3 regions of the Bordetella genomosp. 9 genome follow, and region 1 is predicted to be linked to each of the others. Evidence: predicted binding sites of a transcription regulator. Region 1 holds the regulator's gene; each other region holds the start of a gene.
What was found. The regulator HrcA, encoded in region 1, represses chaperone genes, less so after heat shock. The targets are predictions, from matches to a motif close to TTAGCACTCNNNNNNNNNGAGTGCTAA.
Positions count from the first base shown of each region.

Region 2: groES (co-chaperone GroES) is a predicted target of HrcA. The motif match lies at 1,821-1,847, and genes of this name have one in related genera.
Region 3: rpoH (RNA polymerase sigma factor RpoH) is a predicted target of HrcA. The motif match lies at 1,664-1,690, and genes of this name have one in related genera.

Region 1 is NZ_CP021109.1:3,591,468-3,594,743, reverse strand. It holds gene recN (DNA repair protein RecN) at 1-427, opposite strand, end outside; gene CAL13_RS16500 (NAD kinase) at 435-1,334, opposite strand; gene hrcA (heat-inducible transcriptional repressor HrcA) at 1,453-2,457, shown strand; gene hemH (ferrochelatase) at 2,505-3,276, shown strand, end outside.
Region 2 is NZ_CP021109.1:592,907-596,182, reverse strand. It holds gene CAL13_RS02795 (hypothetical protein) at 250-951, opposite strand; gene CAL13_RS02790 (hypothetical protein) at 944-1,621, opposite strand; gene groES (co-chaperone GroES) at 1,911-2,198, shown strand; gene groL (chaperonin GroEL) at 2,237-3,276, shown strand, end outside.
Region 3 is NZ_CP021109.1:124,057-127,332, reverse strand. It holds gene CAL13_RS00605 (phosphodiesterase) at 1-429, shown strand, start outside; gene rpoH (RNA polymerase sigma factor RpoH) at 731-1,615, opposite strand; gene CAL13_RS00595 (hypothetical protein) at 1,793-2,482, opposite strand; gene fghA (S-formylglutathione hydrolase) at 2,570-3,276, opposite strand, start outside.

The sequences.
Region 1 (3,276 bases):
GCTCCCGCTGGGCATCCGGCCGCATCAGGCTCTGGTGCGCGTGTTGGCCGTGGATGTCCACCAGGCTGTCGCCCAGTTCCCGAAGTTGCGCCACGGTCGCGGGGACGCCGTTGATGAACGCCCGGCTGCGGCCCTGCGGATCGACCACGCGGCGAAGCACCAGTTCGTCCTCCGCCTCGATCTCGCGTTCGGCGAGCCAGTCGCGCAAGGCGTCCGGAGTATCGAATACCGCGCTGATGTCGGCGCGCGACGCGCCTTCGCGCAGGACGGCCGCGTCGGCGCGTTCGCCGAGCGTCAGGGCAAGCGCGTCGATCAGAATCGATTTGCCGGCGCCGGTTTCGCCGGAAAACACCGTGAATCCCGGGCCGAAGCGAATGTCGGCCTTCTCCACGATCACGAAATCCCGGATATGAAGCGTGCGCAGCATGGCGGCGTCATTCTCCGGCGTCGGAGGCCTGCGGCATCAGATTCCAATGAAGCTTGCGGCGCAGGGTCGTCAGGAAGCTGTAGCCCTCGGGGTGCAGGAAGCGGATGGTGTGGGGCGCGCGGCGCACCACGATGCGATCGCCGGGTTGCAGGTCGGACCACGTTTGCATATCGAAGTGGCAGGACGCGCCGTGTTCGACGCGGCCCATGCCCGTCAAGGTCATGGTGAGTTCGCCGGTGTCGGGAATGACGATCGGCCGGTTCGAAAGCGTTTGCGGCGCCACCGGCACCAGCACCATCGCCGTCAGGCCCGGGTGCAGGATGGGGCCGTTGGCCGACAGCGCGTAGGCCGTGGAGCCGGTCGGCGTGGCGACGATGAGCCCGTCCGCGCGCTGCGTGTACATGAAGCTGCCGTCCAGCTCGACGCGAACCTCGATCATGCCGCCGCGTCCGGCGCGGTTGAGCACCACGTCGTTCAGCGCGGACGCGGAAAACATCTGCTGGTCCCCGCGCCAGATGCTGCCTTCCAGCAGCATGCGGTCTTCAGCCTTGAAGTTGCCTTCCAGCACGCGGGCCAGGGCGTTCTGGGCGTCGTGCAGCGGAATGTCGGTGATGAATCCCAGGCGGCCGTGGTTCACCCCGATCAGCGGCACGCCGTGCGGCGCCAGGTAGCGCGCGGCCCCCAGCATGGTGCCGTCTCCGCCCATCACCACCGCAAGGCTGGCGCGCTGGCCGATTTCGCTCAGCGAGGCGACGGGGAATTCCGTCAGGCCGGTATTGTGGGAGGTGTCCGTCTCGATCAGCACGCCGCGGCCTTCCCCGGTCAGCATCTGGGCCAAGGCGCGTAGCGGGGCGTCCAGGCCAGTATCCTGGTGCCGACCGATCAGGGCGACGGTGGGAAAAAGCATGCTTGCAACAGGCGTCCGGTAAGAGTTTGAGCTAGGATTAAACGATTATATGGGGCCATATTTCGCTTTGCCGGACAAAATTGCCACCGTTGCAAAAAAGATTCCATAAAATAGCGACATGGACGACCGCGCACGCGCATTGCTCAAGGCGTTGATCGAACGCTATATCGCCGACGGCCAGCCGGTCGGCTCGCGCACGCTTTCCAAAGTCTTCGACCTGTCGCCGGCCACCATCCGCAATGTGATGGCGGATCTGGAGGAGTCGGGGCTCATCCAGAGCCCGCATACGTCGGCCGGCCGCATCCCCACGCCGCGCGGTTACCGCCTGTTCGTCGATTCGCTGCTGGCGGTCAAGAATTACGACATCCAGGCCGAGCACCTTCGCGAAAGCCTGCCCGCCGCGGAGCCGGCGCGCGCGGTCAATGCCGCGGCGGCCCTGCTGTCCAACCTCACCCAGTTCGCCGGCGTGGTGCTGACGCCGAAACGCGCGCAGGTGTTCCGCCAGATCGAGTTCATCCGTCTTTCCGAAAAGCGGGTTCTGCTGATCATCGTCACGCCGGACGGCGACGTGCAGAACCGTATCCTGTTCGTGCAGCGCGACTATGCCGAGCATGAGCTGATCGAGGCCGCGAACTTTTTCAACGTGCATTTCGCGGGCAAATCGTTCGACGCGGTTCGCCGCACCCTGGCGACGGAACTTGCCCAGTTGCGGGAGGACATTTCCCGCCTGATGCAGGCGGCTGTCGAGGCCGGCACCGAGGCTGTGGAAGACGGCGACGCGGTTGTGATCTCCGGCGAGCGCAAGCTCCTGGACGTGACCGATATCGCGTCCGATATGGACCGGCTGCGCAAGATGTTCGCGCTGTTCGAAAAGAAAACCGACCTGCTGCAGCTGCTTGACGTCTCCAGCCGCGCGCAGGGGGTGCAAATCTATATCGGCGGCGATTCGCAGCTGGTCCCGCTGGAAGAGGTCTCCGTCATCACGGCGCCTTACGGCGTGGACGGCAAAGTGGTCGGCACGCTAGGCGTGATCGGCCCGACGCGTATGTCCTACGAACGCGTCATTCCCATCGTCGACATTACGGCCCGCCTGCTGTCGAACGCCTTGAGTCATAACCATTAATCAAGCGGCACGGCCCTGTCGCGGGGGCGGCTGACGAGGTAATCCGCGTGTTCCTGCGTGCGTTCAAGTACTTGTGGCCCGAGCGTTTCCTGCCCGAACCCGAGCAGGCGGATCCTTTCGAGGAACAGACGACCGGTCCCGGCAAGACCGGCGTGCTCTTGGTCAACCTCGGCACGCCGCAGGCGCCCACCGCCCGCGAGATCCGCCGCTACCTGGCCGAATTCCTGTCCGACCCGCGCGTCATCGAGATTCCCCGCTACCTGTGGTGGCCGATCCTGCACGGGCTCGTGCTGACGCTCAGGCCCAAGAAGCTCGTGCCGCGATACCAGGGAATCTGGATGGACGAGGGCTCGCCGCTGATGGTCTACAGCCGCCGCCAGGCGCAGGGTGTCAGCCGCGCGCTGAGCGCCCGGGGTGTCCATGTCGAGGTTGAGCTGGGCATGCGCTACGGCCAGCCTTCGGTGGCGGAGGCGGTGACCGCCCTGCGGCGGCGCGGCTGCGAACGGATACTGGTGATGCCGCTGTATCCGCAATACGCGGCCAGCACCACAGCTACCGCCGTGGACGCCGTCGCGGCCTACGCCGCCCGGCTGCGCGACCAGCCGGAATTGCGCTTCGTCAAGCGCTTCCACGACGACGGCGGCTATCTGGCGGCCGTGGTGGGGCGGATCGAACGCTATTGGGCGGAGCATGGGCGGCCCCAGAAATTGGTCATGAGTTTTCACGGCCTGCCCAGATATTCGGTGGAACTGGGAGACCCGTATTACCAGGACTGCCTGCGCACCGGGCGCCTGCTCCGCGAACGTTTGGGCCTGATGC
Region 2 (3,276 bases), 1.6 Mb from region 1:
GAGCTAACCGCATGGCTGCGATAAAGTCGTTGGGGGCAAGTGAGTCAAGCTGATGCGCAATCGTTATAACTTTGGCCACCCAATGGTTCGCGTAGGCACCCCCGTGGGAGCCGCTTACCGTGCCGTCAACAATTATGGCGACGACCTTATCTGTGCTGACGTACACCCCGCCCGCGTCTCGATTCTCGGGCCGGCCCCGTCCTCGTCTAGTTCGCCACTCGTTTATGCCAAGGTTTGGGATCTGCCACATCAAGCACCCAGTGCCACAATTGAATCGATCACGCCATATAAGTACTTTTCTTGTTCGACGTTTCCACGAGCGCAGCTCTGGATTGCGTGATCCATACTGGGATGCTCCAGCAAGCGGCGTAAGGCACTGGACACGTAGTTCCTCAAATCCGCTGGCGCTTGCGCCATTTCGTTAACCAACGCTTCGCGCCCATCGCACAAATTGAGAATGTCCTCAACGTCCTGGCTGCCCAATGGGTCATTGTTGCCGCGACCGCTGTAGGCCTCCAACTTGGTGGCAACGAAGTATGGTGGCGTTACGAGCCGGATCACTATGTCGTCGCCGATGGCATAGGGCTCCGCCGTCGACAGCGCTTGCGAATACCAGCGATTGGAGAATCCGAGCAATCGAGCATCGTCTGGCATGAAATCAACGCGCAGCTCGCCGAGTTGCAATGCGCAAATAGGAGCATCGCCGGATAGTATGTCCTTGAAACCTTTAGAGCGCAGTTGGTTCTGCACTTCTGCCCACTCGGCGTAGCCTACGACATGGATAATGAGATCGACATCCTTGGTATGGCGCACCTGCTCGCGAGAAAAATCGTCCGTGATCAACAGGCCGGTCGTGCAGCCACCCACAAACGCCACTTTGCCTAGAAGTTCCGGTCCCAATGCTCCGGCCACATGCCGAATCATGCGTTTATGTACCTCGGCCTCAGACACGCGGTGGCTCCAACATACGGTTTAGAACATCGATTGCGATACTTCTCTCGCGGGCTTGCCCAATTCGAATCGCATCCGTGAGGGCCAACAGACTGTAAAGCATGGAGTCCTTCTTTACGGCCAACGGCACAGTTTTATATATAGGCTCCAACGCCTGCCCTTTTGTCTTGCCGCGAGGATCCGGCCAGACTAGTGGCATCTCACCACCAGACAACACTGTCTCGGCCAACACAGGCGCCGCCCAGGCGGTGGCAATGCCACGAGTCAACGGCCCAATGGAAGCCGGAAACACGTATCTCAAGCCATATACGAGGAATTCCGCCAACGCTGTCGTGTTGGCTTTGGGCAGACCAGTCAAGCGGTCGGGCTTGGCCAAGCCGCTTTTATAGCAACGAGCGAGCGAGAGGCTCACCTGGGACTTGCTGATTCCAGTCATCTCCGCTAACGGTCGTATGCCGTACTGAGCCGCGCTCGAGTGCTCATGTGTCGCCAATGGACGTAGATGCAGGTGGTCCAGATCCTCCAACCCGCTGGCGGCAACCTCCAACGTCGGCGCAGTCTCCTCGGTTTCCCAATCTTGCCAGCGGCTGTCCAAATATTTGTCGCCGGTGCGATCGCTTTTGGACAAGCTCACCAACTTCAGGAGCAGCAAAACGTCTTGACTTTTCATTTTCGTTCGCGGTCGGCTGTCCCCGTTCCTAGGACAAGGGACAACTGTGCCGAACGCCAGCATAAATGTCAAGATCATCGCCGCAGACCGCCCCACGTACCGGAATTCCGAGAACACGGGGCAACATCGCGCCAATCCTCCCCCAGACTTGTAACAGCCCCACCCCTCCCCCTTGAACCCCGCCCAACCGCCCCTATAATTAGCACTCACCGCCGGCGAGTGCTAACACCCCTCCCCCGGGCGGTTCTGTGAGACAACCCTCTACCGTATCGAACTACAGGAGTTCTTCATGGCCCTGCGTCCTCTGAATGATCGCGTGATCATCAAGCGTCTGGACAACGAGCGCAAAACCGCCTCGGGCATCGTCATCCCCGACAGCGCGGCCGAAAAACCCGACCAGGGCGAAGTGATCGCTGTCGGTCCCGGCAAGCGCACGGAAGACGGCAAGGTTCTGCCCGTTGACCTGAAGGCTGGCGACAAGGTGCTCTTCGGTAAATACTCCGGCCAGACCGTGAAGGTCGATGGCGAAGAGCTGCTCGTCATCCGCGAGGAAGAAATCCTCGCCGTGATCCAGTAATTCCCCGACACCGTACCGAATTCCAGTAAGGAACTACTATGGCTGCCAAGCAAGTCCTGTTCAGCGATGACGCCCGCGTGCGTATCGTCCGCGGCGTGAACGTCCTCGCCAACGCTGTGAAAACCACCCTCGGCCCCAAGGGCCGCAACGTCGTGCTCGAGCGCTCCTTCGGCGCCCCGACCGTGACCAAGGACGGCGTGTCCGTCGCCAAGGAAATCGAACTGAAGGACAAGTTCGAGAACATCGGCGCGCAACTGGTCAAGGACGTTGCCTCCAAGACCTCCGACAACGCCGGTGACGGCACCACGACCGCGACCGTGCTGGCCCAGGCCATCGTTCAGGAAGGCCTGAAGTACGTTGCCGCCGGCTTCAACCCCATCGACCTGAAGCGCGGTATTGACAAGGCTGTCGCCGCTGCCGTGGAAGAGCTGAAGAAGCTGAGCAAGCCGGTCACGACCAGCAAGGAAATCGCCCAGGTGGGCTCGATCTCGGCCAACAGCGACCAGTCGATCGGCCAGATCATCGCCGACGCGATGGACAAGGTCGGCAAGGAAGGCGTCATCACCGTCGAAGACGGCAAGTCGCTGGAAAACGAGCTGGACGTGGTCGAAGGCATGCAGTTCGACCGCGGCTACCTGTCGCCCTACTTCATCAACAACCCCGACAAGCAAGTCGCCGCGCTGGACGATCCCTTCGTCCTGATCTACGACAAGAAGATCAGCAACATCCGCGACCTGCTGCCCGTGCTGGAGCAAGTCGCCAAGTCGAGCCGTCCGCTGCTGATCATCGCTGAAGACGTCGAAGGCGAAGCGCTGGCCACCCTGGTGGTGAACAACATCCGTGGCATCCTGAAGACCACCGCCGTCAAGGCGCCCGGCTTCGGCGATCGCCGCAAGGCCATGCTGGAAGACATCGCCATCCTGACGGGCGGCGTGGTCATCTCCGAAGAAACCGGCATGTCGCTGGAAAAGGCCACCCTGCAGGACCTGGGCCAGGCCAAGCGCATCGAAGTGGGCAAGGAAAACACCACCATCATCGACGGCGCCGGCGACACCAAGTCGATCGAAGCCCGCGTCAA
Region 3 (3,276 bases), 1.1 Mb from region 1:
CGCGCGCAATTCGATCTGCTCGACGACGCGCTGGCGGGGGCGAACGGCCGCCCGGCGCTGGTGGCCATGCACCACAATGCAGTACAGGTCAGCGCCGATTGGCGCGATCCCATGATGCTGGACAATGCCGCGGAACTGTTCCGCCACCTGGCCCGCTGGCGCAATGCCAAGCTTTTGCTCTGGGGGCACGTACACCAGGAATTCGATCGCCGGCGAGGAAGCATGCGCATGCTGGCGACACCCTCCACCTGCTTCCAGTTCGCCATCCGCGACGGCCGGCATCGCCTGGACCCGCAACCGCCCGGCTACCGCTGGCTGAAGCTGTATCCCGACGGCTCGGTCGCCACCGGCGTCCGCCGCTTGGAACCCGCGCTATGGCAGGGCATGCTCGCCGAATGGGCGCAGCCGGAGGAAAGCAGGATCGTTTAGATGCGGCCGCACGCCTCTTCGGCGCACGCCGTTCCTGGGGGCAGACGGGCATAAAAAAACGGGGCACCGGCGGTGCCCCGTCAAACACCTGTCTCATAGGGGAGGGGAAAGAGGAGAAGCCGAGACAGGCGACCAACCGCGCGCCGGGCATTGCGCCGCGTCGCGTGGTCATGGATTAGGCTGCGCCGCGGTGGATTAGTTTCCTCGGCCTTGTGCAATTTTTGCCGAGACTTGTCACTGAATGTAATTTTCCCGAAGACCGGGGGCAGTACGGCGCGGCGACCGGCCGCGCGCCGCGATTTCAGGCGCTGAGCGATCCTCGCATCTTCTTCAGAGCGGCGGCTTCGATCTGACGGACGCGTTCGGCGGAGATGCCATATTCCTGCGCCAGCTCGTGCAACGTAGCGCCGCCATCGTCCTGCAGCCAGCGCGCTTCGATGATGTGGCGCGAGCGCGGGTCCAGGGCTTCGAGCGCACTGCTCAGCCCTTCACTCTGCATGGCGTCGTTGGCCTTGCGTTCAAGGACGCGCGTGGGCTCCTGACGGCCTTCGTCGGACAAATACGCGATGGGTGCGTAGGCGTCTTCGTCGTCGTCCTGGGATTCCAGCGACATGTCGCGGCCGGACAGCCGGACTTCCATTTCGCTGACATCCTCGCGGCGCACGTTCAACTCGCGCGCGATTTCGTCCACCTGCTCGGAGTCGAGCGTCTTGCCATCTGGCCGCATGCTGCGCAGATTGAAGAACAGCTTGCGCTGCGCCTTGGTGGTGGCGACCTTCACCAGCCGCCAGTTGCGCACGATGTACTCATGAATTTCCGCCTTGATCCAGTGAACGGCGAAGGACACCAGACGGACCCCGCGTTCGGGGTCGAAACGCTTGACGGCCTTCATCAGGCCCACGTTGCCTTCCTGGATCAGGTCGGCGTGCGGCAGGCCATAGCCCAGGTACTGGCGGGCAACGGAGACAACCAGGCGCAAGTGCGACAGCACCAGTTGACGGGCCGCATCCAGGTCGCCGTGGTCGCGCAGCCGGCGGCCCAGGTCGATTTCCTGTTCGGCCGACAGAACCGGCAGGCGGTTGACTGCGGAAATGTATGCGTCGATCGTCCCCAGCGCGCCCGGATTGGAAATGGCCAGGGCGAGCGCGTTGCCGGAAACGGTCAACGAGGAACTGGGTCGTTTCATGGTGTTGTGCTCCAGGAAACCGCTGATTTGAGAACGCATGAAAGGATGTTAGCACTCTAAAGAAGGGAGTGCTAATTCGACCCTAACATGTGTAGGAAGTTCAAAAATTTTCGCGGAAAAACAATCGGTTGCCGGGTTTCGGCCGTCGTCTTTCCGCTGCCCGGGACGTCCTGGCGGCTACCAGCCCCGCTGCTTCAGCCCGTCCGCCGTCGCCGGATCGTCGGGACGGATGAACAGCGCGCCGCGCGCATCCAGGAAGACGCGGTAGCGCGCGCCATCGAACATCGGCATATAAGCCGCGCTGCCGTACTGAACGTCCACGAAGGGCAGCCAATTCGGGAACCGCTGCTTCAGCCGTCCCAGGTCTGGCGTGCCCGCCGGTCCCAACGCATATACCGTGCGCGGGGCCGAGAGTTCCGCTGCGGGGTCGGAATACCGTCCCGCCAGCCGTTCCAGGCGGTACAGCGGCGGTAATCCTGCGAGCAGCGCGGGCAGCCGCCATCGCACCACCCTGGCGTCGATCTGCCATTCGTCGCCTCGCAGCGCGAAATCTTCCGGCGCCCTGCCCGGCAGTTCGGCCGTCGCCATGAATTGCCGTGGCCCTTCCTGCCTTAGCACGACGCGTGCGATCGGGGCGTCCGCCGTCAGGCGGAAAAACTGGTACAGGGTCGCGGCGAACATCCCCGACACGCAGGCCAGCGCCAGAAGAAGCAGGCCGACCAGGCGACGTACCGGCCGCAGCCGGAAATGGCGGCGGCCCCTGGCGTCGCGCGGTCCGCCCTTGCCCAGGAACAGCCCGAAGCCGGCAAGCAGTACGACGATGGTCGCCACGGCGATCCACATGGACGGAGCCACGTCTTCGGTCAATGCCCTGTCTCCTTCTAGCGTTAACAGGCCGCCGCTATCTTTTCAGTATATAGAGGCCGTCAAGCCCCGGCCGTCCGACAGGCCGGCTCAGGCAGGGGACTCCGGCGTGGACGACAAGCGCTGGGCATGGAAGCGGATATGGTCTTCCATGAACGTCGCGATGAAGTAATAGCCATGGTCGTAGCCGGCGTGACGGCGCAGCTCCAGCGGCTGGCCGGCCTGGGCGCACGCAGCTTCGAAGGCATCCGGATAAAGCTGCTGATCCAGGAAACGGTCCGACAGGCCCTGGTCAACCAGAATGCCATCGGGATAGGGCGCGCGCCGCGACGCCATCAGCGCGCTCGCGTCGTACCCGGCCCACGCGCCCTGGTCCGGCCCCAGATAGTTGGCGAAGGCCTTCTGGCCCCACGCGGCCCGGATCGGGGCCGCGATCGGCGCGAAGGCGGACACCGAGCGGAATCGGCCGGGGTGGCGCAAGGCCAGGACCAGCGCGCCATGGCCGCCCATCGAGTGACCGCAGATGCCCAGGCGGCCGGGCGCCGCGCCCAACTCCGACGTCGCCAGCGCGGCCAGCTCCCCCACCACATACGATTCCATGCGGTAATGGCGGGACCAGGGCGGCTGCGTCGCGTCCAGATAGAAGCCCGCGCCGGTGCCCAGATCCCAGTCCTGGTCCTCGCCCGGAACGCCCGCGCCGCGCGGACTGGTGTCAGGCGCAATCAGCATCAGCCCGTGCCGGGCAGCCCAGCGCTGGGCGCCCGCCTTGATCATGAACGTTTCCTCGTTGCACTCCA